4 regions of the Azospirillum palustre genome follow, and region 4 is predicted to be linked to each of the others. Evidence: predicted binding sites of a transcription regulator. Region 4 holds the regulator's gene; each other region holds the start of a gene.
The links. Region 4 encodes PhoB, which activates phosphate uptake and scavenging genes when phosphate is short. Its sites were predicted from a motif close to TNTCATAAAACTGTCA; they were not measured.
Positions count from the first base shown of each region.

Region 1: a site for PhoB is predicted at 4,377-4,392, ahead of CRT60_RS14555 (5'-nucleotidase, lipoprotein e(P4) family). Genes of this name have one in related genera too.
Region 2: a site for PhoB is predicted at 2,643-2,658, ahead of CRT60_RS08090 (DUF47 domain-containing protein). Genes of this name have one in related genera too.
Region 3: a site for PhoB is predicted at 2,669-2,684, ahead of CRT60_RS26185 (Na/Pi cotransporter family protein). Genes of this name have one in related genera too.

Region 1 is NZ_PDKW01000041.1:168,595-175,970, forward strand. Features, by position in the region: gene CRT60_RS14530 (PaaI family thioesterase) at 1-415, opposite strand, end outside; gene CRT60_RS14535 (outer membrane lipoprotein) at 488-1,309, opposite strand; gene CRT60_RS14540 (formylglycine-generating enzyme family protein) at 1,674-2,630, shown strand; gene CRT60_RS14545 (LysR family transcriptional regulator) at 2,643-3,542, opposite strand; gene CRT60_RS14550 (glutathione S-transferase family protein) at 3,651-4,283, shown strand; gene CRT60_RS14555 (5'-nucleotidase, lipoprotein e(P4) family) at 4,414-5,295, shown strand; gene CRT60_RS36460 (hypothetical protein) at 5,337-5,489, opposite strand; gene CRT60_RS14560 (COG4315 family predicted lipoprotein) at 5,677-6,081, opposite strand; gene urtE (urea ABC transporter ATP-binding subunit UrtE) at 6,194-6,889, opposite strand; gene urtD (urea ABC transporter ATP-binding protein UrtD) at 6,904-7,376, opposite strand, start outside.
Region 2 is NZ_PDKW01000039.1:429,560-436,935, forward strand. Features, by position in the region: gene CRT60_RS08080 (glycoside hydrolase family 17 protein) at 160-1,941, shown strand; gene CRT60_RS08085 (hypothetical protein) at 1,948-2,475, opposite strand; gene CRT60_RS08090 (DUF47 domain-containing protein) at 2,746-3,390, shown strand; gene CRT60_RS08095 (inorganic phosphate transporter) at 3,404-4,417, shown strand; gene CRT60_RS08100 (hypothetical protein) at 4,561-4,866, shown strand; gene CRT60_RS08105 (response regulator) at 4,874-7,376, opposite strand, start outside.
Region 3 is NZ_PDKW01000043.1:799,829-807,204, forward strand. Features, by position in the region: gene CRT60_RS26180 (EAL domain-containing protein) at 1-708, opposite strand, end outside; gene CRT60_RS26185 (Na/Pi cotransporter family protein) at 916-2,586, opposite strand; gene ychF (redox-regulated ATPase YchF) at 2,736-3,836, opposite strand; gene pth (aminoacyl-tRNA hydrolase) at 3,951-4,523, opposite strand; gene CRT60_RS26200 (50S ribosomal protein L25/general stress protein Ctc) at 4,619-5,215, opposite strand; gene CRT60_RS26205 (hypothetical protein) at 5,441-5,701, opposite strand; gene CRT60_RS26210 (S8 family peptidase) at 5,834-7,376, opposite strand, start outside.
Region 4 is NZ_PDKW01000043.1:2,623,961-2,631,336, forward strand. Features, by position in the region: gene CRT60_RS34665 (ABC transporter permease) at 1-423, shown strand, start outside; gene CRT60_RS34670 (Bax inhibitor-1/YccA family protein) at 570-1,295, shown strand; gene CRT60_RS34675 (SAM hydrolase/SAM-dependent halogenase family protein) at 1,383-2,111, opposite strand; gene phoB (phosphate regulon transcriptional regulator PhoB) at 2,182-2,886, opposite strand; gene pstB (phosphate ABC transporter ATP-binding protein PstB) at 2,989-3,735, opposite strand; gene pstA (phosphate ABC transporter permease PstA) at 3,837-5,162, opposite strand; gene pstC (phosphate ABC transporter permease subunit PstC) at 5,155-6,537, opposite strand; gene CRT60_RS34700 (PstS family phosphate ABC transporter substrate-binding protein) at 6,580-7,376, opposite strand, start outside.

The DNA.
Region 1 (7,376 bases), on a different contig from region 4:
GGGCGACCGGCTCCGGGTCGCCCTCGGAGAACAGCAGGATCTCGCCATAGGCCAGCCGCTTGCCGAGTTTCAGCACGCGCGCTTCCGCAATGATGGCGACGGGCGGCGGGCGGCGCAGGAAGTTGATGGTCATGCTGGTGGTCACCGCCAGCTCGACCCGGCCGATCAGGCTCAGCACCGCGCCATACAGCGCCACGTCGGCCAGCCCGAACATCGCCGGGCCGGTGACGGTGCCGCCGGGCCGGACGAAGTCGTCCTTGTAGGGCAGGCGCAGGCGGATCGTGCCGGCGCCCAGGCTTTCGACGACGACGCCGAAGTTCCCGACCAGGGGAACCCCCTCGCGGATCAGATCCTCCAATTCCTCCTTCGTCATGGCGGGAACGGGAGCGGCGGCGGAACGGTCGGCGGCGGACATGGGGCCTCGGTCGGTGAACTTGGCTGGGTCACCGGACTGTGCGCCATCCCGTCCATTCGGACAAGTATGGTGCTACTCGGCCGGCTTGGTCTCTGCCGGGGCCGTGGGCGAAGCGGGGGGAGAGGCGGGAGCCGCCGCTGCGGGTTCCGCCGCTGCCGAAGGAGCGGTGGGGGCCGGGCCGGCGGGGGGAGTGTCGGTGGGGGCGGTCAGGCGGACCGGCCCACCGCCGCTGGCAGGCTGCGCCGGACCGGTGGCGGACTGCTCGGCCGGAGCGGGGTCGGCAGCCGGAGCCGGTTCGGCAGGCGGGGCGAGCGGCACCGCCTTGATGTCCGACTTCGGGGGCTCGGGCCGCGACATGTCGGCTTTGGGCGTCTCGGCCTTGGCAGGCTCGGGCTTCGCCGAATCGGCCTTCGCAGAGTCGGGATCGGCGGGGGTGGAATAGTCGGGGACGATGCGGGCCTGGCTGCCGGTGATGACCAGCACCTTCTGGCCGATGGGCAGCGGCTGCGGCTCCTTCTGGGTCAGCGACAGCAATTCGCCGTTCGATTTGCGGACGATGTATTCCCAGCCGTTGGTGTCGCCGGCGATGTGCTCCATCGCCGTGCCCAGCAGACCGCCGATCGCCGTGCCGCCGACGGTGCCGAGCGCGGCGTTCATGCCGCCCGTCCCGACCTGTGCGCCCAGGATGCCGCCGGCCGCCCCGCCGCTGACGGCGCCGACGGTGCCGTTGGCGCTGATCGCCACCTGGCGGAAGCCGACGACGATGCCCGCCTCGACCTTGTTGGCCTGCTGGACCGCGCTGGAGGCGTAGGTGTTGGGAGAATAGTCGGAGGTGCAGCCCGCAAGACCGCCGACAGCGGCGATGAACAGGCAGAGAGAGACCGATCGAAGCACGGGCGAACCATCCGTTTTGAAACCCCGCCAAGTTTCTTACGGCAAAGTCCCCCGACTCGTCACCGGGCAAAATCCGGACGCGACGGGAATGCTGCATTGCAGCAGAGCGATGGCCGGGAAAGACCTTGTCCTTCCCGGCCACCATGAATGCGGAAAGCGGCCCAGCGGCCGGCGGTCGGTCGCCGGAGCCGAATGCGTCATACCGCGAAAGGGCGAACCTCCGGCTGTGGTGCCCCAATACCGGTTGAGGTACCGGCTGGAAGTGCCCCGACCGGGACACGGACGCGCGGTTGCCGGACGCAGCGCGCTGCGGGGAAATGGCTCCATGATCCGCACCGGCACCTCGGCAAGAGACATTCCCGCCATGACCATCACACTGCCCGGCTCCGTCGGTGCGGTCGTCGCCCTCATCCTGATGCTGACGGCCCTGGCCGCCTGGCGCCGGGTGGAGCCGGACGATCTGACCGGCTGGCGGGCCGAACGGCTGGCGGCCTACCATGCCTGGCAGGCGGGCAGCCCAGCACGCGAGGTCTGGGACCATCCCGACGCGCCCGTCCTGGTCACCATCCCCGCCGGCAGCTATCTCCAGGGCTCCCCGGCGACGGAGACGGAACGCTTTCCCGACGAGCCGCCGCAAACCCCGGCGTCGATCCAACATCCCATCGCCGTCGGCAAATATCCGGTCACCCGCGGCGAATATGCCAGCTTCATCCGGGACAGCGGCTATCGGCCACGGACGGTCTGCCGCGGCTATGCCGGAGAGACGGAGCTGTTGCCGCGCTGGCATTTCTCCTGGCGCCGGCCGGGGTTCGCGCAGACGAACAACGACCCGGCGGTCTGTGCGAGCTGGTACGACGCCAAGGCCTATGTGGACTGGCTCAGCCGCCGGACCGGCAAGCGCTATCGCCTGCTGACGGAGACGGAGTGGGAATATGCGGCCCGCGCCGGCACCCGGACCGCGCGCTGGTGGGGTGACGATCCGGCCAGGGGATGCGATGCGGCGAACGTCGCCGACCTGTCGGCCAAGGACCGCTTCACCGACTGGGAGGTGGCGAACTGCCGCGACGGCGCTCTGTTCACCTCGCCGGTCGGCAGCTACCGCGCCAACGGCTTCGGCCTTTACGACATGCTGGGGAATGTCTGGCAATGGGTGGAGGACTGCGCCCCGGACGGCCGGCCCGCAGCGGCCTGTTCGCAGCGGACGATGCGCGGCGGGTCGTGGCACAGCAACCCGCGCTATGCCCGCTCCGCCGTGCGCCGGGTGGACGCGGCGGAGAGCGGCTATGCCGCCTACGGCATCCGCGTCGCCCGCGATCCCTGACAGGGTCGCATGTCAGCTGCGCAGAACCTCCAGCGCCGACAGGCCCTGCACTGCATGGTCGAGGAAGGCGCGCACCCGGCCGGGCATCAGCCTTGCGGTCGGCACCACGACATGGACCGGCAGCGGCTCCGGCTCGGCGTGCGGCATCAGGCGCACCAGCGTGCCGGCGGCGAGGTCGTCCGCCGCCTGATAGGACAGCGGACGGGCGATGCCATGCCCGTCACGGGCGGCGAGCAGGGCCGGCTCGATGTGGCTGACCGCCAGCTTCGGCGTCACCCGCAGCACCCGCTCCCGCCCGTCGATCAGAAAGCGCCAGTCCGGCGGGCCGGGCCGGGCCGTCGTCAGGATGATGTCGTGGCCGGACAGATCCTCCGGCATCGACGGCGTGCCGCGCCGCGCCAGATAGCCGGGGCTGGCGACCAGAAAGCGCCCGACCTGCCCCACCCGCCGGGCGACGAGGCCGGAATCGGGCAGCGGGCCGATGCGGATCGCCACGTCCAGTTCCTCCTCGATCAGGTCGAGGTTGCCGTCGGACAGCGTCAGCTCGACGCGGATGTCCGGAAACTCCCGCATGAAGTCGAGGACCAGAGGCGTCACATGCTTGCGCCCGAACATCACCGGTGCGGTGACCCGCAACCGCCCGCGCATCGGCCGGTCGGTTCCGGTGGCGGCCAGCGCCTCGTCGTAATCGGCCAGCAGGCGGCGCGCCTGCTCGGCCAGCCGCCGGCCGGCATCGGTGGGGGCGAGGTTGCGGGTGGTGCGCTCGATCAGCCGCACACCCAGCCGCTCCTCCAGCCCCGACAGCGCACGGGTGACGGCAGGCGCCGACCGCCGCAGCCGCTTGGCCGCCCCGGCAAGGCTGCCGGTCTCCAGGATCGCGACGAAGATCGTCAGTTCATCCAGCCGGTCCACAATTCTTCCATTTCCTGAAAGAGTCCCTTTTCATCAAAGCGCATTCCTGCGAAGCGGCGCAAGTGGTTGGCTGTGGGCATCCGCGCTCCACAGAGAAGAGGCATTGCCATGGGCACCGGCACCGATCCCGCCATCACGCTGTACGGCACGCCGCTGTCGGGTCATGCCCACCGGGTCGAAGCCTTCCTGAACATCCTCGGCCTGCCCTATCGCTATGTCGAAGCGAATGCCGCGGTGCGCCGGTCGGATGCCTTCCTCGCCCTGAACCCGTTCGGACAGATCCCGGTGCTGGTCGACGGCGATCTCGTCCTGCCGGACTCGGTGGCCATTCTCGTCTATCTCGCCGACCGCTACGACGCTTCCGGCCTGTGGAACCCGAAGGCGCCGGACGAGGCGGCGCAGGTGCAGCGCTGGCTGTCGGTCGCCGCCGGCGACCTGCGCTTCGGGCCGGCGCTGGCGCGCATCCTGACCCTGTGGGGCGGGGCCGGGACGCTGGCCGACGCGCACAGGATCGCGGAACGCCTGCTGCGCTTCATGGACAGCCATCTGGCGACCCGCGACTGGCTGGCGGCGGAGCGGCCGACCATCGCCGACATCGCCTGCTACGCCTATGTCGCCCGCGCCCCGGAAGGCCATATCCCGCTCGATCCCTATCCGGCGGTGCGGCGCTGGCTGGAGCGGGTGGAGGCGATTCCGGCGCTGACCCCGATGCCGGAAAGCGCCATCCCCCAGCCGGCCTGAGTCCCTAAGGCGGGCCGCGTGACGCAAGCGTTTCTGGGCATGGTAACGCAAGCGTCACGGGACCGTCGCCAAGCACCCGAATCTGTGCTTCGATGACAGTTCCATGACACTTGATGGATGGATTGAGTCGATGCGCAATTCCGCCTGTTCCGGGCGCTGGTCGCTGCTGTCCGGTGCGGTTGCCCTTTCCCTTCTGGCAGGCCCCGCCCTGGCGGCGGATCCGGCTCCTCAAGGCCCGGTGCCGCAAAGCGATCTTCTGAACGCCGAGCTGTGGATGCAGCGGTCGGTCGAATACAAGGCGAACTCGCTGGCGGTCTATGCGCTGGGCAGGATCCAGCTGGACAAGGCGCTGGCCGAAAAGAGCTGGACCGCGGCGACGGAGCAGACCGGCAACTACCAGGATCTGCCGCCGGCCGTGGTGCTGGACCTGGACGAGACGGCGATGGACAACTCCGCCTATCAGGCCGGGCTGGTCACCACCAACGGCGAATTCTCGTCGAAGACCTGGGATGCCTGGGTGAAGGCGGAGAAGGCGACGGCGGTGCCGGGTGCCGTGGAGTTCACCCAATACGCCGAATCGAAGGGCGTGAAGGTGTTCTACGTCACCAACCGCAACGCCGACCAGGAAGAGCCGACCCGCCGCAACGCACAGGCGCTGGGCTTCCCGATGGGCGGCAACGTCGATACCTTCCTGATGTCGAAGGAAAAGCCGGACTGGGGTTCGGCGAAAGGGACGCGGCGCGCCTACATCGCCAAGGAGTACCGGATCGTTCTGCTGTTCGGCGACAATTTCGGCGACTTCAGCGATGCCTACAACGGCAGCGAGGCCGACCGTCTGAAGGCGTTCGAGGCGGCGAAGGAGCATTTCGGGCGCGACTGGCTGATGCTGGCCAATCCCGGTTACGGCTCGTTCGAGAGCGCGCCCTTCGGGCATAATTTCAAACTGTCGGCGGACGAGAAGCGGGCCAGGAAGATCGGCGCGCTGGAGCCCTGGGTGGCACCGGCCCAATAACAGCTTGAAAGGACGGTGCGCCGGGCCTGGAGTGTCGAGCTTCAGAAGATCAGGCGCACCGCTTCCACGATCAGCAGCCACGGCGTGCCGATCATGACGGTCCAGACCGCCAGACGCGGCAGGCCGCTCATCTTGCGGACCTTCGGTTCGGCGGAGGGGGCGGCTTCGAACGAGGCGGCGTTGTAGATCGACATGACCTGCGGCTCCGTGAGCAAGATGGCGTTGAGGTCATCATGCGGTTCGGATCCTTAACGACCTTTAAAGAGCGCGGCCCGCGAAGTCGGCGTTTGCGCATTACCTCGACCGGATAAGTACACTCCCGGCGAAGGCAGGGCCGTGGCACCGGACGACAGTAACCACGGCCCCGCGATACCCCGAACGTTATGGCTTCGCCACATGCCAGACGTTGTTCACGCCGTCGCCGGTGGTGTCGCCCGGCTTCGCATCCTTGGCCCAGCTGTAGAGCGGCTTGCCGTTGTAGGCCCATTGCCGGCTTCCGTCGTCGCGGGTGACGACGCTGTATTTGCCCATCGGCTTTGCGGAGGCGGGAGCCATAAGCGGCGGCCAGTTGGTCGCGCAAGGCCCGTTGCAGGCCGACTTGCCGGCACCGTCCTTGTCGAAGACATAGAGCGTCATGCCCTTCGCGTCGGTCAGGACGGGACCCATCGCGGTCTTGCCCGTCATTGCCGGTTCCTTGTCCTGGGCAAAAGCGGGGGCAATAACGGGCGCGCCGGACAGGACGGCCCCCAGGCCGATGGCGGCGGCGATACGGAGTGCGGACTTCATTGCGCGGTTCCTCCCGAAACAGGCCCGCCGGACGGCAGGCCCGATGAATCGAGGACGCAATGGGACCGCGGATATTCCGCCCGTCACCGGCCGGAAGGCCATGCCATCGGTGTTATACCGTCAGGTATTTGCGGACCTCCCGCTCGTCCAGGCCGCTACGCGGACCGGACAGCATCACCTCGCCGCGCTCCATCACCACCCAGTCGTCGGCAAGGTCGCGGGCGAAGTCGAAATACTGCTCGACCAGCAGGATCGCCATGGTGCCCTTGTCGCGCAGGTAGGAGATGGCGCGGCCGATGTCCTTGATGATCGACGGCTGGATGCCCTCGGTCGGCTCGTCCAGCACCAGCAGGCGCGGGCGCGTCACCAGGGCGCGGCCGATGGCGAGCTGCTGCTGCTGGCCGCCCGACAGGTCGCCGCCGCGGCGCTCCAGCATGGATTTCAGCACCGGAAACAGCTCGAACACCTCGTCGGGGATCGAGCGCTGGGCCCGCGGCAGCGGGGCGTAGCCGGTCAGCAAATTTTCCCGCACCGTCAGCAGCGGGAAGATCTCGCGCCCCTGCGGCACATAGGCGATGCCCCGCCGCGCCCGGTCGGCCGGCGCCATCTTCGTCACGTCGGCGCCGTCCCAGCCGATGGAGCCGCCGGACACCGGCTTCAGCCCGACGATGGCGCGCAGCAGGCTGGACTTGCCGACGCCGTTGCGGCCGACCAGACAGGTGACCTTGCCGATTTCGGCCTTCATGGACACGCTGCGCAGAGCCTGGGCAGCGCCGTAATGCAGATCGAGAGAACGAACGTCGAGCATCATGGGATCTCCCGTCAGCGGCCGAGATAGGTGTCGATGACCTGTTGATTGGCGCTGACCGCGTCCAGCGAGCCTTCGGCGAGGACCGAGCCCTCGGCCAGCACCGTCACCTTGACGCCCAGCGCGCGGACGAAGCTCATGTCATGCTCCACCACGATCACCGAATGCTTGCCGGCGATGCTGCACAGCAGTTCGGCGGTCTGTTCGGTCTCGGCGTCGGTCATGCCGGCGACCGGCTCGTCGACCAGCAGAAGCTTGGGGTCCTGGGCCAGCAGCATGCCGATCTCCAGCCACTGCTTCTGGCCGTGCGACAGGCTGCCGGCCTGCCGGCTGCGCAGGGCGGACAGGCGGGTGATGTCGAGGATCTCCTCGATGCGGGCCCGGTCGTCGCGGCTGATGGCGTAGGTCAGCGTCTTCAGCGGCCGGCGCGGCGCCTTCAGCGCCAGTTCCAGATTGTCCCACACCGTGTGCGGCTCGAAGACAGTCG
Region 2 (7,376 bases), on a different contig from region 4:
GTGACGAAGGCACGTCACTCAATCCTTGACCGACTGGGCGCGCCTCCTTTGGGGGCGCGCCCATTTTCTGTCCGCATCCGTGAATAAAATCGCCGTCCGGCCTGTTGGTGCGACGGTCGCCGTTCAAACCGTCAAGCCTTTGGTGTAGACATCCCGCCCATGCGCCTGATCCTCATCCTCGCCGCGCTGCTCGTCGCCGGCCTCGCCAATCTCGCCGTCTGGTCCCTGCCGAACCTGCCGGTGCCGCTCGACCCGCCGCCCGGCGGCAAGCTGCGCAGCGTGTCGTTCGCGCCCTTCCGCGACGGGCAGAGCCCGCTGACCGGCGTGCTGCCCTCCACCGCCCAGATCGAGGAGGACATCGTCGCCCTCGCGCCGCAGGTGGCCGGCATCCGCACCTACACCTCGCTGGAAGGCTTGCAGGTGGTGCCGGAACTGGCGCGCAAGCACGGCATGCAGGTCACCATGGGGGCGTGGCTGTCCTCGCGGACCGACAAGAACGAGGCGGAGATCGCCTCGCTGATCGACCTCGCCAACCGCTATCCCGACGTCATCACCCGCGTCATCGTCGGCAACGAGGTGCTGCTGCGCCGCGAGCTGACGCCGGAGCAGGTCACCGGCTACATCGACCGCGTCAAGGCGGCGGTGAAGCAGCCGGTGTCCTATGCCGACGTCTGGGAATGGTGGCTGAAATACCCGCAGATCGCCGATCACGTCGATTACCTGACCATCCATCTGCTGCCCTACTGGGAGGACGTGCCGGCCGGCGTCGAGGCGGCGACCGAGCGTATCCGCCAGAGCTACCGCACCATCGCCCACCGCTTCCCCGGCAAGCCGATCCTGGTCGGCGAGACCGGCTGGCCGACGCAGGGCCGCTCGCGCGGGGCCGCCGTGCCGGGGCTGGTCAACAAGGCGAAGTTCGTCAACGCCTTCGTCCGCATGGCCGAGCAGGAGGGCTTCGACTACAACGTGATCGAAGCCTTCGACCAGGAGTGGAAGGCCAAGCTGGAGGGCACGGTCGGCGGCCATTGGGGCCTCTACAACGCCGACCGCACGCCGAAATTCTCGCTGGCCGGGCCGGCCGTCGGCAATGTCGCGTGGCCCTGGCTGTTCGCGGCGTCGAGCGGGCTGGCGCTGGTGCTGCTGGGCGGGCTGGCGCTGCTGCGCCGCCATCTGCCGGGCACCGGCTGGGCGGTGCTGATCCTGCTGGCGCAGGCGCTGTCCACCCTCTATGTCCGCGCCGCCTTCCTCGCCGAGCATGGCAAGCATTACTGGCAGGACACCACGCTGGCCGTGGCGATGCTGGCGCTGACCGCGGCGCTGGTGCTGGCGGTGCTGCTGACCGCCCACCGCACGCTGGCGAGCGGCGGTCTGGCGAGCGAGCCGCTGGTCGGCCTGCGCCACGCCCGCCCGGCCCTGACCCGCACCGAGCGGGTCGGGCGGTGGAGCGCCGTGGCGCTGGGCGTCGCGGCGCTGGTCTGGTCGCTGCTGATCGTCTATGACGGCCGTTACCGCGACTTCCCCAACCCGTATCTGCTGATCCCGGCGGTGGCGCTGCCGGCGCTGGGCCTGATCCGCGCCGCCCGCCGGCCGGTGGGGACGGAGACGCGCGGCGCTCTCGGCATCGCCAGCCTGTTCCGTCCGGCAATTCCAGTCGCCGACGGCGCGCCGCGCGGCCTGTGCGGCGCCGTCCGCCGCCTGCCGGTCGAGTCGGTGCTGGGCTTCGGGCTTCTGCTGGCGGCGCTGCTGACCGTGGTGGCCGAGGGCTTCGTGCCGCTCGAATCGCTGATCTACGGCCAGCTGCCCTTCATGGAGGCGCTGCACGAGGTCGACTGGACCCGGCCGAACTGGGAAGCGCTGGGTTGGGCAGCCCTGCAGGTCCTGCTGGCGCTGCCCTTCCTGGCCGGGGTGTGGAGCGCCCGGCGCCCGCTGCGGCGGATCTGATCCGGATCAGGTCTTGATTAGCCCGTCCTGCTTCGGCGTCTCCGGAGCAGGGGCGGGGGCCGGGCCGGGGGTCGGAGCGGCGGGCGGCGTCAGCTGCCAGGTGTCCAGGGCCCGTTTCAGCGCGTCGAGCCCGGCGCCGGCCGAGTTTTTCGCCTCGTCCGCCGCGCGGGTGATGGCGGCGCAGAGGTCGGCGCGGCGCTTGGGATCGTTGCGGCTTTCCTCCAGCGCGCGGCCGACATCGTCGGTCGTGCCGCCGCCCTTGGCATCGGGCGGCACCGCCTTCGGGTCGATCCCCAGCAGCGGCAGCAGATACTCCCGCCCCTTCTCGCGCGCGACCGCCGCCGCCTTGTCGCCGAAACGCTCCGCCGCCGCGACTCCGGTGTCCCAGGTGCTGAGTGCCGCCGAGACGGTCGGGCTGCACCGGCCGGGGTCGTTGGGCGAAGCCGTCTGGGCATGCAGCGGGGCGGTGCTCGCCAGCAGGACGGCAAGCGCCGGCATGGCAAGGCGGTGGAGAAGGGCGGGTGGGCACGTCATGGGCGGAACCCTGCGGTCGGGGGAGGGGCTTCGGGTGAGATTTGGGAAGGCGGCCGGCGGCTTTCCATGGGGCCTGCTCAAGGGGGCCGGTGAAACCGGTTCGCCGGATCGGTTGGAGGGGTGAAACGCGGCGATGTGCCGCGACCTGTGGCGATTTTGCTACCAAATGACTGTTTCATGACCTTTACATGACATGCCGCCGCTGCACCGCACCGCGAAGCGTGCTAAGAGCAGCGCCAAACCAATCCAGTCTACGTGAGTCACAGTCCCATGCTGCTGCGCGCATTCCGTTCGCTGATGCCGAAGGAGGAACGCTTCGTCGACCAGTTCGTCGAGCAGGCCCGCCATATCGTGGCAGCATCCATCGCACTGGAAGCGGTGATGGATTCCGGACCGGACGAGCGCGCGCAGAAGGTCGCTGCGCTGAAGCGGGTGGAGAAGGACGCCGACCGCATCGCCAAGGATGCCGGGCGCGACCTGCACCGCGCCTTCATCACCCCCTTCGACCGCTCGGACATCCTGTCGCTGATCAACGCGCTGGACGATGCCATCGACCTGATGGACGAGGTTCCGCGCCATGCCGGCCTCTATGGCATCGAGGCGTTCGACGAGCCGATGCGCCGCTTCGTCGCCCTGATCCGCCAGCAGGCCGACGTGCTGGTCGAGCTGATGCCGCTGCTGGGCTCCATCGCCCGCAACGCCGAGCGCATCGACCATCTCTGCGGCCGGCTGTCCGACATCGAGGACGAGGCCGACGACATCCTGCGCAGCGCGCTCCAGTCGCTGATCGCGGAGAAGCCGGACATGATCGCCTTCCTCGGCCGGCGCGAGCTGTACGAGATGCTGGAGGCGGTGACCGACCGGTGCGACGACGTCGGCGACCTGGTCGCGGGCATCACGCTCGATCAGGTCTGAGGCGGTCCCGGTCATGGAGGCCCTGCAACTCGGCCTGCCGGCGATCGCCGTCATCGTTCTGGTGGCGCTCGCCTTCGACTTCATCAACGGCCTGCACGACGCGGCGAATTCCATCGCCACCGTGGTGTCGACCCGCGTGCTGTCGCCCAAGCTGGCCGTCCTTTGGGCGGCCTTCTTCAATTTCATCGCCTTCCTGTTCTTCGGCCTGCATGTCGCCACCACCATCGGCACCGGGCTGGTCGATCCGCTGGTGATGGACCCGGCGGTGATCCTGGCGGCGCTGATCGGCGCCATCGGCTGGAACCTGATCACCTGGTATCTCGGGCTGCCGTCCTCCTCCTCGCATGCGCTGGTCGGCGGCATCGCCGGGGCGGGCATCGCCAAGGCTGGATTCGGCGCCATCATCGGCAGCGGCTTCACCAAGACGGCGGTCGCCATCGTGCTGTCGCCCGGCATCGGCCTCCTGCTGGCGCTGTTCCTGATGCTGGTGCTGTCCTGGGCGCTGCGCCGGGCCGCCCCCTTCGCGGTCGACCGCCAGTTCCGGCACTGGCAGCTCGTCTCGGCGGCGCTCTACAGCCTGGGCCATGGCGGCAACGACGCGCAGAAGACGATGGGCATCATCGCCGTCCTGCTGTTCAGCCAGGGCATGCTGGGCGATACCTTCCACGTCCCCTTCTGGGTCATCATCGCCTGCCAGCTGGCGATGGGGCTGGGCACCATGATGGGCGGATGGCGCATCGTCCGCACCATGGGGTCGCGCATCACCGACCTGAAGCCCTACCAGGGCTTCTGCGCCGAGACGGCTGGCGCCATCACGCTGTTCGGCGCGACGTGGCTGGGCATCCCGGTTTCGACCACCCACACCATCACCGGCGCCATCGTCGGCGTCGGCTCCGCCCGCCGCACCTCGGCGGTGCGCTGGGGGCTGGCCGGCCGAATCGTCTGGGCCTGGGTGCTGACGATTCCCGCCTCCGGCATCGTCGCCTGGCTGTCCTACCTGCTGGTGGCGAGCGTCCTGCACCCGTAAGGGCCTCGATCCGGGGGGAGAACACCCTGTGAACGAGGGGGCGGATGGCGGTACGATCGGATAAGCCCTTCGTGACGCAGCCCGCCCTTGACCCGCAAGGGCGGGAACGGCAGGATCGGTCCGGTGGAGACAGGATACCGGTCATGCCGCATATCGAACGCACCGACCAAGGTGAGCAGTATGTGCTTCCCGGCGCCGAACGCCGGACGGTCCCAGGCTTGCCCTATGCGGCGGAAGCCGACGGCCAGCTGACCCTGCATTTCTACGCCCCACCCGAGAAGACGGAACGCCGCACCCGCCCGGCCTCGGCGCGCGCGCTCTCCGCCACGCCCCTGCCCATGGCGCCGCTGCCGGCCAATCAGGCGGAACCGGCCGCGGCCGACGCCGCGCCGCAAAGCCTGTTCGGCCGGCGTCTCGCCCATTTCCCAAGAGTGTTCGAGCAGCCCTGACCCGGCTTCAGGCGGCGCCGGTGCGGCTGCGCCCGGCGGCCAGCGTGCGGGCGACCTGACGCAGCAGCAGGTCGCGCTCATAGGGCTTGCCGATGTGCCCGTTCATGCCGGCGTCACGGCAGTCGCGCCGCTCCTCGTCCGACGAACCGGCGGTCAGCGCCAGGATCGGCAGGTCGCCGCGCGGCGGCGGCATGGCGCGGATGATCCGGCTCGCCTCCAGCCCGTCCATCTCCGGCATCTGCACGTCCATCAGCACGAGGTCGTAGTCGCCGGCCTTCACCGCCTCCACCGCCGCGGCGCCGTCGGCCACCAGATCGATGCGGTAGCCGCTGTCCCTGAACAGCGCCGCCAGCAGTTCGCGGTTGATCGACAGATCCTCGGCGATCAGCAGGCGCGGCGGTCCGGCGGGACGGGGAGTGGGCTGAACAGGCGCAGGGGGCTGGGCAGCGATTGCCTGGGCCGCCATCGCCTGGGGCTGGGGTGCCGCTCCCACCCGCCGGCCGGCGATGCGGGAAAGCTGCCGGCGCAGATCCTCGATGGAGAAGGGCTTGGCGATCATCGCCACGTCGGGGCCGAAGCCGGCAGGCGTGCCGACGGCATGGGCGGCGAAGCCGGAGGCCAGCAGAACCGGCAGGCCGGGGCGCATGCGCGCGGCGTGCCGGGCCAGCTCCGTCCCGTCCATGCCCGGCGGCATGACGACGTCGCTGAGCAGCAGATCGAGCTTTTCCGGCCCGTCCAGCACCACCAGCGCTTCGTTGGCGTTGGTCGCCGCGATCACCCGATGGCCCCAGCCGCGCAGCAGCCCGGCCACCATGTCGCGCACGGTCGGATCGTCGTCCACCAGCAGGATCGACAGCGGTGCCGAAGGGGGCGGGGAGAGCGAAGGCGCCAAGGGCTGGGCCAGGGGCTGTGCGGGGACGGTGAGGGATGGGGCGATGGACGGGCTGGCGGCGGGGCTGCCGGCCAGGCTGGTGGCTGGGCTGGTGGCGGGGGCCGGCCGGGCCGGCCGGGCCGGCGGTGTCGCCGGCATGCCCGACGCCTCCGCCGGCAACAGGCGGTTCGCCGGCAGCCGCACCGTCACCGTGGTGCCGACGCCCAGCGTGCTGCGCAGCGCCAGCGTGCCGCCATGCAGTTCGACCAGCCGCTTGGTCAGCGGCAGGCCCAGCCCGGCGCCCTCGACCCCGCGGTGGCCGGCGCTCTCGACACGGGCGAAGGGCTCCAGCACGCGATCCAGATCCTCGGCCGGGATGCCCAGCCCGGTGTCGGTGATGCGGATCACCGGCGTGCCGTCCTCCAGCATGGCGGACAGCGTCACCGATCCGCCGGACGGCGTGTATTTCACCCCGTTGGCGATCAGGTTCAGCAGGATCTGGCGGATGCGGCGGTCGTCTCCGCGCAAGGCGCCCACCGCCGGCGCCACCACCGCCGACAGCAGCACGCCGGCGCGCTCGGCCCGCGGGGTCAGCATGCGGACGGCGAAATCCGCCGCGGCCTCCAGGTCGCAGTGCCCCTCCTCGATGGGCAGCGCCCCGGCCTCCGCGCGCGCATGATCGAGGATTTCGTTGATCAGCTCCAGAACATGCTGGCCGCTGTCGCGGACGTTGGCGGCATATTGCCGGTAAGACGGGGTGCCGACCGGCCCCTCCGCCTCGCGGGCGATCAGGTCGGCGAAGCCGATGACGGCGTTCAGCGGCGTGCGCAGCTCATGGCTCAGCCCGGCCAGGAACTCGCCCTTGGCCCGGTTGGCGGCCTCGGCGGCCTGCCGCGCGCTCTCCGCCATGTCGCGGGCATGGTTCAGCGCGGCGGCGAGCCGGGCGCTCTCGTCGCGTTCGGCGCTGGTCCGCTCCACCGCGCTCCGCGCCTCGGCCAGGGCCACCTGCGCCTTGCGCTCGCGGTCAAGATAGCGCATCCCCCAGGCCAGCATCCCGAGGACCGCCAGCAGGCCGACGAGGGTCTCCACCACCGTATGCAGGGTGCGGGTGCGCCACACGGCCATCGCCTCTTCCCGGTCGATGCCGGCCAGCACCACCAGACCATAGTCGCGGACGGTCCGGTAGGCGGCGATGCGCAGCACCCCGTCCAGCGGCGACGCCGACAGCAGCTGCCCCTCCGGCGCCTCGCGCAGCCGGGACTGGAACAGCGGGGCTGCGGCAGCCGTGCGGCCGGCCGAGGCTTCGGGTTCCGGGCGGCGGGCGACCACCTCGCCGTTCGGCCGGTAGACGGCGATCAGCGGATCGAATTCGAAGCCCGGAATGCTGTAGAAGTCGGTCAGGTGGTTGACCCGGATCGACACGGATGCCACCCCGACGAAGCGCCCCTCGTCGTCATGCAGCGGGCGGGAAACCGGAAAGACGAGCGGATAGGACCCGGTCCGCACCGGCTGCGCCGCGCCGATGTGCAGGCGCATCCCGCCGCGCAGGGCCTCCAGACCGCCCTGGTCGGCGAAATCGGCGATGCGGTTGGGAAAGCTGGCCGATTCGAGCACGGCCCGGCCGTCGGCGTCGTAAATC
Region 3 (7,376 bases), 1.8 Mb from region 4:
CCCCTCCGCCACCACGCCCAGCTCCAGCGCGTGGGCCAGCGCCACCACCGCCTGGACGATGGCGGCGGCGTCACGGTCCTCCACCATCGCCTGGACGAACTGCTTGTCGATCTTCAACGCCTCCACCGGCACCCGCCGCAGCGTCGCCAGCGAGGACCAGCCGGTGCCGAAATCGTCCAGCACCAGCCTGATCCCGGCTCCCCGCAACCGCAGCAGCGCCTCACGCGCCTCGGCAGTCTGGCTGAACATGCTGGTTTCGGTCAGCTCCAGCTTCAGGTTGGCAGCGGGCAGGCCGGTCTCCGCCAGAATGCCCAGCACCTTCAGCACCAGCCCCGGATCGTCGAGCTGCCGCGCCGACAGGTTGACCGACACCGGAATGTCGGGATAGCCGGCGCGCAGCCAGCCGGTCGCCGCGACACAGGCCGTCCGCAGGGTCCAATCGCCCAGCAGGTGGATCGCCTCCCCCTGCTCGGCCATCGGCACGAAGACATCGGGGGGCAGCATGGTGCCGTCGGACAGGCGCCAACGCGACAGCGCCTCGAACCCGGTCAGGCGGTTGGTCACGACATCGGCCTGGGGCTGGAAGACCAGGGACAGCTCCTGCCGGTCGATGGCGTCGCGCACCCGCGCGGCGAATCCGGCGTCGGATATCCCCTGTGTGCCGGGTCCGTTCGCGGGTCCGTTCGACGTCGCGTGCGTGTTCGCCACCGTCCGCTCCCTCTCGACAACCATTCCTTGGCTCTTCAAAACCCCCTTGGGGTTCGCTGCCATAACAACCACAGGAGGGGTTTGTTAACCATGTCGCGAAAGAGCTTGACGAATTTTATATGGTTACGAAAGTGTTAACGTTGCTGCGCCGGTGACAAGAAAAGGTCGAAGCCGAAGCGGCGCAGCTGCCCGATGGGACGTGAACACTTACGCCCGAGCTGCTCCCCGTTTGAGACGACTGGGCAGCAGCTCACCCGATTGATCGAGGACTGGATAGGCGGCGGCAACCAGATGGGCGTTGATCCGGCGCAGGTCGCGCAGGATGTCGAGGTGGAGGGCGCTGGTCTCCACGCTTTCCTTGCGGCCGGCGCGCAGCCGGGCGAAATGTGCTTCGGTGGCGCTGGTCTCCAGATCGCGGATCACCTCCTTTTCATGGATCAGAGCGCGGGCGGAGCGGACGTCGCGCGACACGAAGACGGCGGCGGCCAGCCGCTGGGTTTCGCTCAGCCGTTCCAGCATGCCGGCGATCTCGCCGGCCCCCTCGGTGGAGAAGCGCAGCTTGCGCCGGATTTTCTTCGAGGCAGTCTCCATCAGATTGCAATCGACGATGTCGCCGACATGTTCGAGGTTGATGGTGAAGGTCAGCACGTCCGACATCCGGCTGGCGTCGCTTTCGTCCAGATCCTCGACATTGATCTGGGTGAGGTAGCCTTTGATCGCCTCGTGCAGCCGGTCCAGCACATCGTCCATCCGGCGGATTTCCTGAACCCGCTTGCGGTCGTCGGTCTGGAGCACGTCCAAGGCGCCACGCAGCATGCCGTCCACCGTGTCGGCCATGCGCAGCGCCTCGCGCGAGGCGTTGGCGATGGCGAGGTGGGGAATGCGCAGCGCGCTGCGGTCGAGATAGAGCGGCATCGCCGGGTCGGCGACCGCCACCCGCTCCGGGAACATCCGGGTCAGTGCTCGCGCGAACCAGGGCAGCGGGCCGATGAACAACCCGGCCATCGCCAGGTTGAAGGCGAGGTGGAAGTTGGCAGCCAGCCGCGTGGCGTCCGGCGACACCGCTTGCAGGCCGGCAGTGATCGGCCCCAGCAGCGGCACGACGATCAGGCAGCCGACGAGGCGGTTGATCAGGTTGCCGACCGGCAGCCGACGGGCCGCCGGGTTGCGGCCGTCGCCGCCCGGCCCCTCGATCACCGGGTTGACGGCGCTGCCCAGATTGGCGCCGGCGACCATGGCGATTGCAGCCTCGGGCCCGATCACCCCGCCGCCGGCCAGCGAGGCGATCAGCAGGATGGCGGCAACGCTGGAATGGGCAGCCCAGGACAGCAGTGCCGCCAGCACTACCGCCACCACCGGATCGGCGGTCAACATCGCCAGCATCCGCCGCAGCATCGGTGCGTTCTCCGCCGGGGCGATGGTCGCCAGCAGCAGGTGCAGCGACAGCAGCATCAGGCCCAGACCGATGGCGACCCGTCCCAGATCGCGGCTGCGCGTCCGCGCGCCGCGGCGGAAGGCGATGAAGCCGCCGAGCAGCAGGACCGGCGCCACATGGGCGACGTCGAAGGCGAGGATCTGGACGATCAGGGTGGAGCCGACATTGGCTCCCAGCATCACCGCCAGCGCCGGCATCAGCGACACCAGTCCGGTGGCGGTGAAGCCGGTCGCCATCAGGCCGGTGGCGGTGCTGCTTTGCAGCAGCATGGTGATGCCCATGCCGGACAGGAAGGCGGTCCAGCGGTTGCGCAGCCCGGCTCCCAGGATGCGGCGCAGGTCGCCGCCCAGCGCGCGGGTCAGCCCGCTCTGCACCATGTGCAGCCCCCACAGGAGCAGCACGACGTTTCCGGCGAGTTCCAGCAGCACCCGTGTCGCCTGCATCGCACCCCCTCTGTCGGATCGGGGATGCGGTCAGGCGGCACCCCTAACTGAAGGGTAGGGCGCGCGGATTGTTACGACAATATGACAGTTGGGTGACAGCGTAGGGGGAAGGGGGCCATGAAGCCCCCGTTCCCCCCGGTCGGCATGACTCAGACGTTGAAGCGGAAGTGGAAGATGTCGCCGTCCTGGACGACATATTCCTTGCCTTCCTGGCGCATCTTGCCGGCGTCCTTCGCCCCCTGCTCGCCACCCAGCGTGACGAAGCTGGTGTAGTCGATGGTCTCGGCGCGGATGAAGCCGCGCTCGAAGTCGGTGTGGATGACGCCGGCGGCCTCGGGCGCCTTGGCGTTGCGGCGCACGGTCCAGGCCCGCGTCTCCTTCGGGCCGACTGTGAAGAAGGTGATCAGGTCCAGCAGCTTGAAGCCGGCGCGGATCAGCTTGTTGAGGCCGGTTTCCTCCAGCCCCATCGATTCCAGGAACTCGGCCTTCTCGGCCGGGTCGGACAGCTGGGCGACCTCGGACTCGATGGCGGCGGAGATCACGACGACCTCGGCATTCTCGGCCTTGGCCTTCTCGGCGACCTTGGCCGAGAAGCTGTTGCCGGTGGCGGCCGACGCCTCTTCGACGTTGCAGACATAGAGGACCGGCTTGTCGGTCAGCAGCATGAACTGCTTGAACACCGACCGCTCGTCGTCCGACACCTCGACCACGCGGGCGGGCTTGCCGTCCTGCAGCACCTTCAGGGCGCGCTCCATCAGGTCGGCCTTGATCTTGCTGTCCTTGTCGCCGCCCTTGGCCTTCTTCTGCAGGCTGGTCAGCTGGCGCTCAAGGCTTTCCATGTCGGCGAGCATCAGCTCGGTCTCGACCACCTCGGCATCGCGCAGCGGATCGACGTTGCCCTCGACATGGGTGATGTCGTCGTCCTCGAAGCAGCGCAGCACATGGACGATGGCGTCCACCTCGCGGATGTTGGCGAGGAACTGGTTGCCCAGCCCTTCACCCTTCGACGCCCCGCGGATCAGGCCGGCGATGTCCACGAACTCCAGCTGGGTCGGGACGACCTTCTGCGACTTGGCGATCTCCGCCAGCTTGTCCTGCCGCGGGTCGGGCACGCTGACGCGGCCGACGTTCGGCTCCTTGGTGCAGAAGGGGAAATTCGCTGCCTCGGCTGCCTGGGTGGCGGTCAGGGCGTTGAAAAGGGTCGACTTGCCGACGTTCGGCAGGCCGACGATGCCGCAATTGAAGCCCATGGTTGGGTGCTCGCCGTCGGAAATGCTGGAATTGAGGCGCTTTATCCTACGTGGGCGCGCAAAGAGCAAACGCGAAGTGGGGGAATGCCGGAACCGGCAAGGCCCGGCAGGGGCTTATTTGCCTTGGGTCGCCACCGTCACCTTGTTCATGAACAGCTCCGGCTGGCCGTCCACGATCAGGGGGAGGTTGTCGGAGACGGCGTCCAGCAGCGGGTCGATCCAACTCTGGTCGGCCTTGGCGAAGTCGTGCAGCACATAGCCGCTGACCAGATCCTTGTTGCCGGGATGGCCGATGCCGAGCCGGACGCGCCAGTAGTCCTTGCCGATATGCGCATCGATGGAGCGCAGGCCGTTGTGGCCGCCATGGCCGCCGCCCTTCTTCACCCGGATCTTGCCAGGGGGCAGGTCCAGCTCGTCATGGATGACGACGACGTTCTCGGGCTTCAGCTTGTAGAACTGGAGGGCGGCCACCACCGACTGGCCGGACAGGTTCATGAAGGTGGCGGGCTCCAGCGCCAGCACCTTGTCGCCGGCGACGGTGCCCTCGGCGGTCTGGCCCTGGAACCGCTTCTTCCACGGGGTGAAACGGTGGCGCTGGGCGATGGTCTCCACCGCCATGAAGCCGATGTTGTGGCGGTTGCGGGCATACTCGTTGCCGGGGTTGCCCAATCCGACCAGAAGCAACATGTCCCTCACCCTTTATCCGGAAACCAGGCTCCACAAACGAAGTGGGGGGCCGAAGCCCCCCACCGTAACCATCTTCGAAGAACGGACGCTCCCGATCAGGCAGCGGCGCCCTCTTCCGACTTCAGGCCCGACGGCGCAACGATGGTCGCGATGGTGAAATCGCGGTCGGTGATCGTCGAGGTCACACCCTCCGGCAGCTTGACCGCGGAGATGTGGATCGAGTCGCCGACATCGAAGCCTTCGCACGAGATGGTGATGTGCTCGGGGATGCTGTCGGCCGGGCAGCTCAGCTCCAGCTCGTGACGGACGATGTTCAGCACACCGCCGCGCTTCAGGCCGGCCGACTTGTCCTGGTCGGCGAATTCGACCGGAACCTGCACGTTGATGCGGGTGTCGGACGAAACGCGCAGGAAGTCGACATGCAGCGGGACGTCGGTCACCGGGTGGAACTGCACGTCGCGCGGCAGGACGCGGTGGGCAGTGCCGTCGACGGTGACGTCGAACAGGTGCGTGAAGAAGCCCGGCTGATGCAGGACGCGGGTGAACTCGAACTTCTCGAGCGAAATGGTGACAGGAGCCTGCTTACCACCGTAGATGACGGCCGGAATACGGCCGTCACGGCGGGTCTGGCGGGCGGTCCCCTTGCCGGCCCGTTCGCGCGTCTGAGCGCCGAGCGGAATGATCTTGGTCATGACGATGCTCCAAAACGAAAAGGGCGCCGGCCTCCAGGGGTGCCGACGCGTGCGCGGCGTGCATACGGCAAATGGCGGAGCACGTCAAGCTCCGCGCGGAATGGAACATTTGAAACATCGCGCCGCCGGCTGTTCAACGTTCCATCTCCACGCCCTGCCCATTCGTCGCCGCCAGTCTGCCACGGCGGGGCGGAGCGGGTGAAATTATCGTCAAGAAGGCTGGCGTCAAGAAGACTGGAGCGGGCGCGACAGGGCGATGGAGCGCACGGCCGGATCGGCCTCCAGCCCGGCGAGGTCGGCCGCGGCGATTTCGGCGGTGACGATGCCCGGAGCGATCGACCTGCCGCAGGAGAGGCAGTCGGGCGCAGCGGTGCCCGCATGCAGACGGACGATCACCGCGACGCGCTCGGCATCGTCCAGCGGCTGGGCCAGCATCGACGGCGAGGGGCTTTCCAGCTTCCTGAGCGAGGCGAGGTCAATCGGCATGCCGGCCATCCATAGGAAGAGAGCGGAGGGGGACGGGAGCGGAACCGCCCTCCGCGTCCCGGTGATGATGAGCCCCACACCCCGTCAGGGCAAGAGCGCCGCGAGTGCGGCTTGCCGGCTCACCTTGCCAGTTCAGCCCTGGCCTTGGCCCTGGGCTGCCTGCCACTCGTCGAAGTCCGGGTTGCGGGCGGAGTCGTGGTCGAGTTCCTCCAGGATGGACGCGGCCGACGCCCGGCCGTGGCCGTGCTGCGGATCCCAGTCCGCTCCGTCGGGCGGATCGCGGCGGACCATGCGGATCAGGCGCTCGCGCAGCGTCGCATTGTCCATCGGCAGACCCTTGCGGATCGACCGGGCATAGATCAGCGCGATCAGGCCGGTCACCGCCGGGGCGGCCATGCTGGTTCCATACTTCTCGACCACGCCGGTCACCGTCCGCGACCACGCCGCCTTGACGCGGTGTCCGGGGGCGGAGAGGTCCGGCTTCTGCCGCCCGTCGCGGGTCGGGCCGGCGCTGGAGAAGAAGGAGATCGGCGTGCCGTCGGAGTGGGCATCGTGCGACCCGACGATGATCGTCGAATGGCCGGTGGAGATCGAGCCCAGCATGTGGGAGGCGACGGGCTGGAGGAACTGCGCCTGGCCGGCATCGAGCCGCTCGATCCAGGCATGATAGTCGACGGGGCCGTCGTCCAGCGCCCGGAGCCGGATGGTCCATTCCCCCGTCGGCGCCCCCATGGCGACCCAGATGCCGATCACGTTGTCGTGGTTGTTGGGGTCGTCCAGCCGGTTGACGATGAAGACGGCCGGCGGCTTGCCCGGAAGGCCGTAGGGCAGCGATCCGTTCGGCTCGACCGGGCCGATCTCGGTGCCGTCGGGGGCGACCAGCGTCACCGACAGGCGCCGCCGGCCGGGATACCACAGCTCCACCTCGCAGCCGGCAGAGGTGGTCTCGTAGCCGGCGATGCCGAGCGTGGGGATGCCCAGGCCGATGGAACACGCGCCGCTCGCCGGGACGGTGCCGCTGGTGTGGATTCCGCTCTGTTGGGAATTGCCGGCGGCGATCACCACGGCCCGGTAGGGGGCCGCGTTGACCATGGCGTCCAGCCCCTGTTCCACCAGGGAGGTGCCGTCATGCGGACCGCCATTGGTGCCCAGGCTGAGATTGACCACGCAAGGCCGGTTGCCGGCGGCGTTGAAGATGTAGTTGACCGCTTCCAGCAGTTGGACGGTGCTGCCCAGCGTGTGGTTCAGCTGGTCGGGCGAGTTGACCGGCGTGGGGAGCTTGGCATCGACGAAGATCAGCGACGCCTTCGGCGCCACGCCCCGCTGCTTCGATCCCAGCCCGTTGCCCGCGGCGATGTCCATGACATGGGTGCCGTGGGTGCCGTTCTCCTGCGGCTTGCCGGGATCGTCCTTGGCCGGAGCGTAGCCGAGGGCGTCGTAAGGATCGTCGCTGGCGAGCGCCGCATCGATCTGCTCGGGCGTATAGAGCGCGCCGTAGGGGAAGGGCGAATTGGGCGTGCCGGACTGGTTCCACACCGCCAGCAGACGCGTGCGCCCGTCGGCCTGCCGGAAGTTCCGGTGCATGTAGTCGCAGCCGAAATCGACCACCCCGACGATGACGCCCTCGCCATCCCGGTGCGCATGCTGGACCCAGGGCGGCAGCAGGCCCGGCACC
Region 4 (7,376 bases):
GACGCGCTCGACACGGTGGCGGAGATGCTGGGCCATATCGGCACCGCGGTGCGCATCGTCGCCGGCATCACGCTGGCCGCCGGCACGCTAGTGCTGGCCGGTGCGGTCGCCGCCGGCCACCGCCGCCGGGTCTACGACGCGGTGGTGCTGAAGGTTCTGGGGGCCACCCGCGGCGACGTGCTGCGCGCCTTCCTGCTGGAATACGGGCTGCTGGGACTGCTGACCGCGGTCATCGCCGGCATCATCGGCACGCTGACCGCGTGGGCGGTGCTGAAGTTCCTGATGCATTGGGAATGGAGCTTCCTGCCGTCGGCGGTCATCACCACCGCTTTGCTGAGCACGGCGATCACGCTGGCTTTCGGGTTCTATGGTACTTGGCGGGCTCTGGGCCAGCCTTCGGCGCCATTGCTTCGGAACGAGTGACTCCCGTATGATGAACCCGCAGGAAAAACGAATCGTGAAAGCTTTTTCATCTGGAAAAAGCGCCGTCGATTCCTATTGAACCGCATGGCGGACTCGCCAATATGTCCTGCGACGGGATCACCCAATTCCACCGAGGAAACCAAACCATGGCAGACCCGACCTATAACCGCTTCGCGACCGCAGGCCGCGCGACAGATCGGGGATACTTCGACGAAGGCCTGCGTCAGCACATGCTGCGCGTGTACAACTACATGGGTGCCGGCCTGATCCTGACGGGTCTGGTCGCCGCACTCGTGTCGTCCAGCCCGGCCATGATGGCCACCATCTTCGGCACCCCGCTGAAGTGGGTGGTGATGCTGGCCCCGCTCGCCTTCGTCATGGTGCTGTCCTTCGGCATTCAGCGCCTGTCCTTCGCATCGGCACAGATGATCTTCTGGGCCTACTGCGGTGCGATGGGCCTGTCGATGTCGGCCATCTTCCTGGTCTTCACCGGGGCGTCGATCGCGCTGACCTTCTTCGTCACCGCCGCGACCTTCCTGGCGATGAGCCTCTACGGCTACACCACGAAGGCCGACCTGTCGAAGATGGGCTCGTTCCTGATGATGGGCGTCATCGGCCTGGTGATCGCCGGCCTGGCGAACATCTTCTTCCAGTCGCCGGCCCTGCACTTCGCGATCTCCGCCATCGGCGTGCTGATCTTCACCGGCCTGACCGCCTATGACACCCAGTCGATCAAGGAAAGCTACGCCGAGGGCTACGATCACGAGAGCACCGGCAAGCTGGCCCTGATGGGCGCCCTGACGCTGTACCTGGACTTCATCAACCTGTTCCAGTTCCTGCTGCAGTTCCTGGGCCAGCGCAACAACGACTGATCCCGAGACGCCTGATCGGACAAGCATCGGATCAAGCAGCCGCCGCCCGGAAGCACCCGCTTCCGGGCGGTTTTCTTTTGGGCCGGCTCAGGGCTCCACGGTCACCGTGTCGCCGACCTTGAGACCCAGCACACGGTCGGCCCGCCCGCGGTTGACGGCGATCTCCGCCAGCCCGTTGGAGTTTTCGTACCACAGCGGCTGCCCCGGCCCGACGGCACCGAAGGTGCGGGCGCGGGCGATGCGGGTTCCGCCTGCGGTCAGTATCGCATCGGCGGGCAGGGCGGAGGCCCGCAGGCCGGTCATGGCGTTGCCGTAGACATCGACATAGACGATGCGCGGCAGCTCGTCCGGCCAGTCCGGGCGGTCGATGGCGGCGGGATCGAGCGGGCTGCGTGCGACGGACCTGCCGGTCGCGAGACTGGCGGCGACGGGGGCGAACAGGTCGCGGCCGTGGAAGCTGGCGGACAGCCGGTCCGGAATCCAGTCGATTGTCCAGGCGTTTAGCGACGTTGCGCGGCGGGCGAGCAGGGCGAACAGGCCATTGTCCGGTCCGACGAACCAGCGCCCGTCGGCCTCCACCATCACCGGCCGCCGGTCGGTGCCGACACCGGGATCGACGACAGAGAGAAAGACGCTGCCGGCCGGGAAGGCCGGGGCGTAGGCCGCCAGCAGATAGGCGGAAAGCTGCGGGTCGAAGGCGGGGGCGTCGGCGAACAGGTCGATGGCCGGCACGCCGGGCGCCTGTTGCGCCAACACCGCCTTCATCTGGCCGGTGTAGGGGCCGGAAAGCCCGAAATCGGTGAAGAGCAGGATCATGAGGGCACGGGGGGCATGGGTGGCAGTCTCACCAGTGCTGCGGTGGTTCTGCCCCCATCCTACCCCGCACTCACATCGACTTGGTATCCAGCGCGTAGCCGGCCGACCGCACGGTGCGGATCAGGTCCAGCTCGTCCTCTTCGTTCATCGCCTTGCGCAGGCGGCGGATGTGTACGTCGACCGTACGCGGCTCGACGTACACGTCATGGCCCCACACCAGATCGAGCAGCTGTTCGCGCGAGAAGACACGGCCGGCATGCTGCATGAAATGGCGCAGCAGGCGGAATTCGGTCGGGCCGAGATGTACGTCCCGGCCGTTGCGGCGGACACGGTGGGCGGCCAGATCCATCGTCACGTCGGCGAAGGTCAGCACCTCGTCGGTCATGCCGGGAGAGGCGCGGCGCAGCACGGCGCGCATGCGGGCGACCAGCTCGGTCGGGGAGAAGGGCTTGGTGATGTAGTCGTCGGCGCCGGAATTCAGGCCGCGCACCCGGTCGCCTTCCTCGCCGCGGGCGGTCAGCATGATGATCGGGATGTCTCGGGTTTTGGCGTTGCGGCGCAGCTGGCGGCAGACCTCCAGCCCGCTCATCAGCGGCAGCATCCAGTCCAGCAGGACGATGTGCGGCGTCTGCTCGCCGGCGGCCAGCAGGGCCTCCTCGCCGTCGCTGGCGGTGGCGACGCGGAAGCCTTCCTTTTCCAGGTTGTACTTCAGCAGCGTCAGGATGTCGGCCTCGTCCTCGACGATCAGGACGAGCGGCTTCAGGGCCGCGTTCATGGTGGCTCCGTTCACAGCGCGCGTCTCGACGTTAACCGGCATGGCACAGCCTTTTCAACAAAGGAGGGAAGAGGGGCGGGCATCGGGCACACAGGGCAGGGCTCAGCCATAGCGGCCGGTGATGTAGCCCTGGGTGCGCTCGTCACGCGGGTTGGTGAAGATTTCCTCGGTGTCGTCGCACTCCACCATTTCGCCCAGATGGAAGAAGGCGGTGCGCTGCGACACGCGGGCGGCCTGCTGCATGTTGTGGGTGACGATGACGATGGTGTAGTTGGCCCGCAGCTCGTCGATCAGCTCCTCGATGTGGGCGGTCGCGATGGGGTCGAGCGCCGAGCAGGGCTCGTCCATCAGGATCACCTCGGGGCTGACGGCGATGGCGCGGGCGATGCACAGCCGCTGCTGCTGGCCGCCGGACAGGCCGGTGCCGGGTTCGCGCAGCCGGTCCTTCACCTCCGCCCACAGCCCGGCGCGCTTCAGCGAGGTCTGCACCACCTCGTCCAGCTCGTCCCGGCCGGAGGCCAGGCCATGGATGCGCGGGCCGTAGGCGACGTTGTCGTAGATCGACTTCGGAAAGGGGTTCGGCTTCTGGAACACCATGCCGACGCGGGCGCGCAGCTGCACCGCATCGACCGCCTTGCCGTAAACGTCCTCGCCGTCGAGCGCGATCTGCCCTTCGACCCGGCAGCCCTCGACGGTGTCGTTCATCCGGTTCAGGCAGCGCAGGAAGGTCGACTTGCCGCAGCCGGACGGGCCGATCAGCGCCAGCACCCGGTTTTCCCGGATGTCGAGGTCGATGCCCTTCAACGCCTGCTTGGCCCCGTAGAACACCTTCACCCCGCGGGCGGTCATCTTGTTGGGCAATGCTGCACCCGCGCGTTGACCGGCACGCTCGTCGGCGCGGGGCCGCAGCTTCAGCGGGTTCTGAATGCTGCCTGGAATGCTCATGGCGCTCACCACCGTCTCTCGAAAATCTTGCGCAGGATCACGGCCGCGCCGTTCAGCAGGATCAGGACGCCGAGCAGGATCAGGATCGCCGCCGAGGTGCGCTCGGTGAAGGCCCGCTCCGGACTGTCGGCCCACATGTAGATCTGCACCGGCAGCACCGTGGCGCTGTCGGTCAGCCCGTGCGGAATGTCGACGATGAAGGCGACCATGCCGATCATCAGCAGCGGCGCCGTCTCGCCCAGCGCGCGGGCCATGCCGATGATGGTGCCGGTCAGGATGCCGGGCATCGCCAGCGGCAGCACATGGTGCAGCACCGTCTGCAGGGGCGAGGCGCCGATACCCAGCGCCGCCTGACGGATCGACGGCGGCACCGCCTTCAGCGCGACGCGGGACGCGATGATGATGACCGGCAGCGTCATCAGCGCCATCACCAGCCCGCCGACCAGCGGGGCCGAGCGCGGCATGCCGAAGAATCCCAGGAACACGGCGAGGCCGAGCAGGCCGAAGATGATCGACGGCACCGCGGCGAGGTTGTTGATGTTCACCTCGATCAGGTCGGTCCAGCGGTTTCTGGCTGCGAACTCCTCCAGATAGACCGCGGCGGCGATGCCGGTCGGCACCGACAGCGCCATGGTCACCAGCAGGGTCAGCAGCGAGCCGGCGATGGCGCCGCCGATGCCGGCCTGTTCCGGCTCCCGGCTGTCGCCGGCGGTGAACAGGGTGGTGTTGAAGCCCTGCGCCAGCGCACCCGACGCCAGCAGCGCGTCGGCGGCGGCGACCCTGGCGTCGCTGATCCCGCGCTCGCTCTCCGGCAGGTCGCGGCGGTAGGCGCCCTTCACCAGCTGGTCGATCTGGTCGTCGGCGCGGACCCAGATTGTCTGCGTCGTGCCGGCCAGCGCCGGGTTCTTCGCCACCATCGCCTCCAGCTCGTAGGGCGCGCCCGACGACAGCAGGTCGTTCAGCACGCGGCGGCCGGCGCGGTCGGTGACCTGGGGGAACTGGGCGTAGAGCGCCCGGCGCAGCGGGGCGGTGTAGTTGCGGTCGGCGACCTCCGCCGGGTCGAGCGTCACCTCCAGCCGGATGCGCGCTTCCCAAAAGGCACTGGCGCCCTTGGCGACGATGGAGCCCAGCAGCAGCACCAGCATCAGCGCCGCCAGCGCCACCGCCGCGGCGCCGGCCAGCCGGAAGCGGCGCTCCGCGGCATGGCGGGCGCGCAGGCGGCGGGCGAAGGCCTCGCCGCGCAGGCGCGACTTCGGCGCGGTGGAGGGGCCAGAGGAGGAAGCATGGGAGGGCGTCACGGCCGCCGCGTCCCGCTCGACGAGGTCAGTCATATTTTTCCCGATAGGTCCGGACCACCCGCAGGGCGACCATGTTGAGGCAGAGCGTGACGAGGAACAGCACGAGGCCGAGGCCGAAGGCCGACAGCGTCTTCGGGCTGTCGAACTCCTGGTCGCCGACCAGCAGCGTGGCGATCTGGGTGGTGACGGTGGTGACCGCCTGCAACGGGTTGGCGGTCATGTTGGCGGTCAGGCCCGACGCCATGGTGACGATCATCGTCTCGCCGATGGCGCGGCTGACCGCCAGCATCACCGCGGCGACGATGCCGGGCAGGGCGGCGGGCAGCACGACCTGTTTGATGGTCTCCGACTTGGTGGCGCCGAGGCCGTAGGAGCCGTCGCGCAAGCTCTGCGGCACCGCGTTGATGACGTCGTCCGACAGCGAGCTGACGAAGGGGATGATCATCACCCCCATGACGATGCCGGCGGCGAGCGCCGATTCCGAACTGACGTCCAGCCCCAGCGCCTCGCCGACCGAGCGCACGAAGGGCGCCATCGTCAGTGCTGCGAAGAAGCCGTAGACCACGGTCGGGATGCCGGCCAGGATTTCCAAAGCCGGCTTCAGCCAGGTGCGCACGCCGCGACCGGCATATTCCGACATGTAGATCGCCGCCATCAGCCCGACCGGCACCGCCACCAGCATGGCGATCACCGTGATCAGCAGCGTGCCGGCGAACAGCGGGATGGCGCCGAAGGAGCCGCTGGAGCCGACCTGATCGGCCCGCATCGCCATCTGCGGGCTCCAATGGGTGCCGAACAGGAAGTCGAGCGGCGAGACGACGCTGAAGAAGCGCAGCGCTTCGAACAGCAGCGACAGCACGATGCCGACCGTGGTCAGGATGGCGACCAGCGAGCAGACGACCAGCGCCACCCGCACCACCCGCTCCACTGCCGGGCGGGCGCGCAGGTCCGGTCCGATGCGGTGACGGCCCCAGGCGAGCCCGGCAATGGCGAGGCTGGCACCGACGGCCAGCAGGCTCCAGCCGGCGAGGTCGCGGAAGCCAGCGTAGCGGCGCGCCGCCTCGACCACCAGCGGATCGGCCTCGCGCCCGGTCGAGATGCCGTGGGCGAGGTTGAGGATGTCGGCCTTCAGCAGGGCGACCGACTGGCCGTCGCCGGTGGTCAGCCGGTCCGGCAGGGCCGACAGCACCAGCTGGATGGCGAGCCAGCCTTCCGACGCCGTCCAGGCGACGAACAGCAGCAGCGCGGGCAGCCCGGCCCACAGCGCGACATAGACGCCGTGGTAGGAGGGGACCGAATGCAGCTCCGCCACCCGCCCGCCGACGGACGCCGCCGCCCGCGACCGGCCGATCATGAAGCCGATCACGGTGAGCAGGGCCAGGATCAGGGCGAGGAGGGTCAGCTGCATGCGGGCGACTCAGGCGAAGACAGGGGCAGGAAGAGGAGTTGGTCAGAACTGCAACGGCGTCAGGTTGACCGCCTCGACGCGGGCGGCGTCGCGCAGCGGCTTCGGCTCCGGGATCAGGCCCTTGTCGACCAGATAGCCGTCGTCGCCCATCGCCCGTTCGGAGGTGTATTCGCCGATGAACTCGCGGATGCCCGGGATGACGCCGGCATGGGCGTTCTTGACGTAGATGTAAAGCGGGCGGGCCAGCTCGTACTTGCCGGCGGCCACCGTCTCCGCCGTCAGACCCACCCCGTCCATCTTCGCGGATTGCAGCGTGTCGCGGTTCTGGTCGAGGTAGCTGTAGCCGAAGACGCCGAAGGCGCTGGGGTTGGCGAGCAGCTTCTGGACGATCAGATTGTCGTTCTCGCCGGCCTCGACATAGGCGCCATCCTCGCGGATCGTCATGCAGGCGCGCTCGCGCGCCTTTTCGTCGGGGACGGCCTTGGCGACCTCGGCCAGCTTTTTGCAGCCTTCCAGCATCGCCAGCTCGTTGAAGGTGTCGCGCGTCCCGGAGGTGGGCGGCGGGCCCAGCACCTCGATGGCCGCCTTGGGCAGCGACGGGTCGATATCGGACCACAGCTTGTAAGGATTGGCGACCAGGGCGCCGTTGACCGGCACCTCCTTCGCCAGCGCCTTCCACAGCACGACGGTGGACAGCGACACCGGCGCCGCCTTCCGGGAGGAGGCCAGCGCGATGCCGTCATAGCCGATCTTCAGCTCGGTCATCGTGGTGACGCCGTTGCCGGCGCACTGGTCGATTTCCGACTTCTTGATCCGGCGCGAGGCGTTGGCGATGTCGG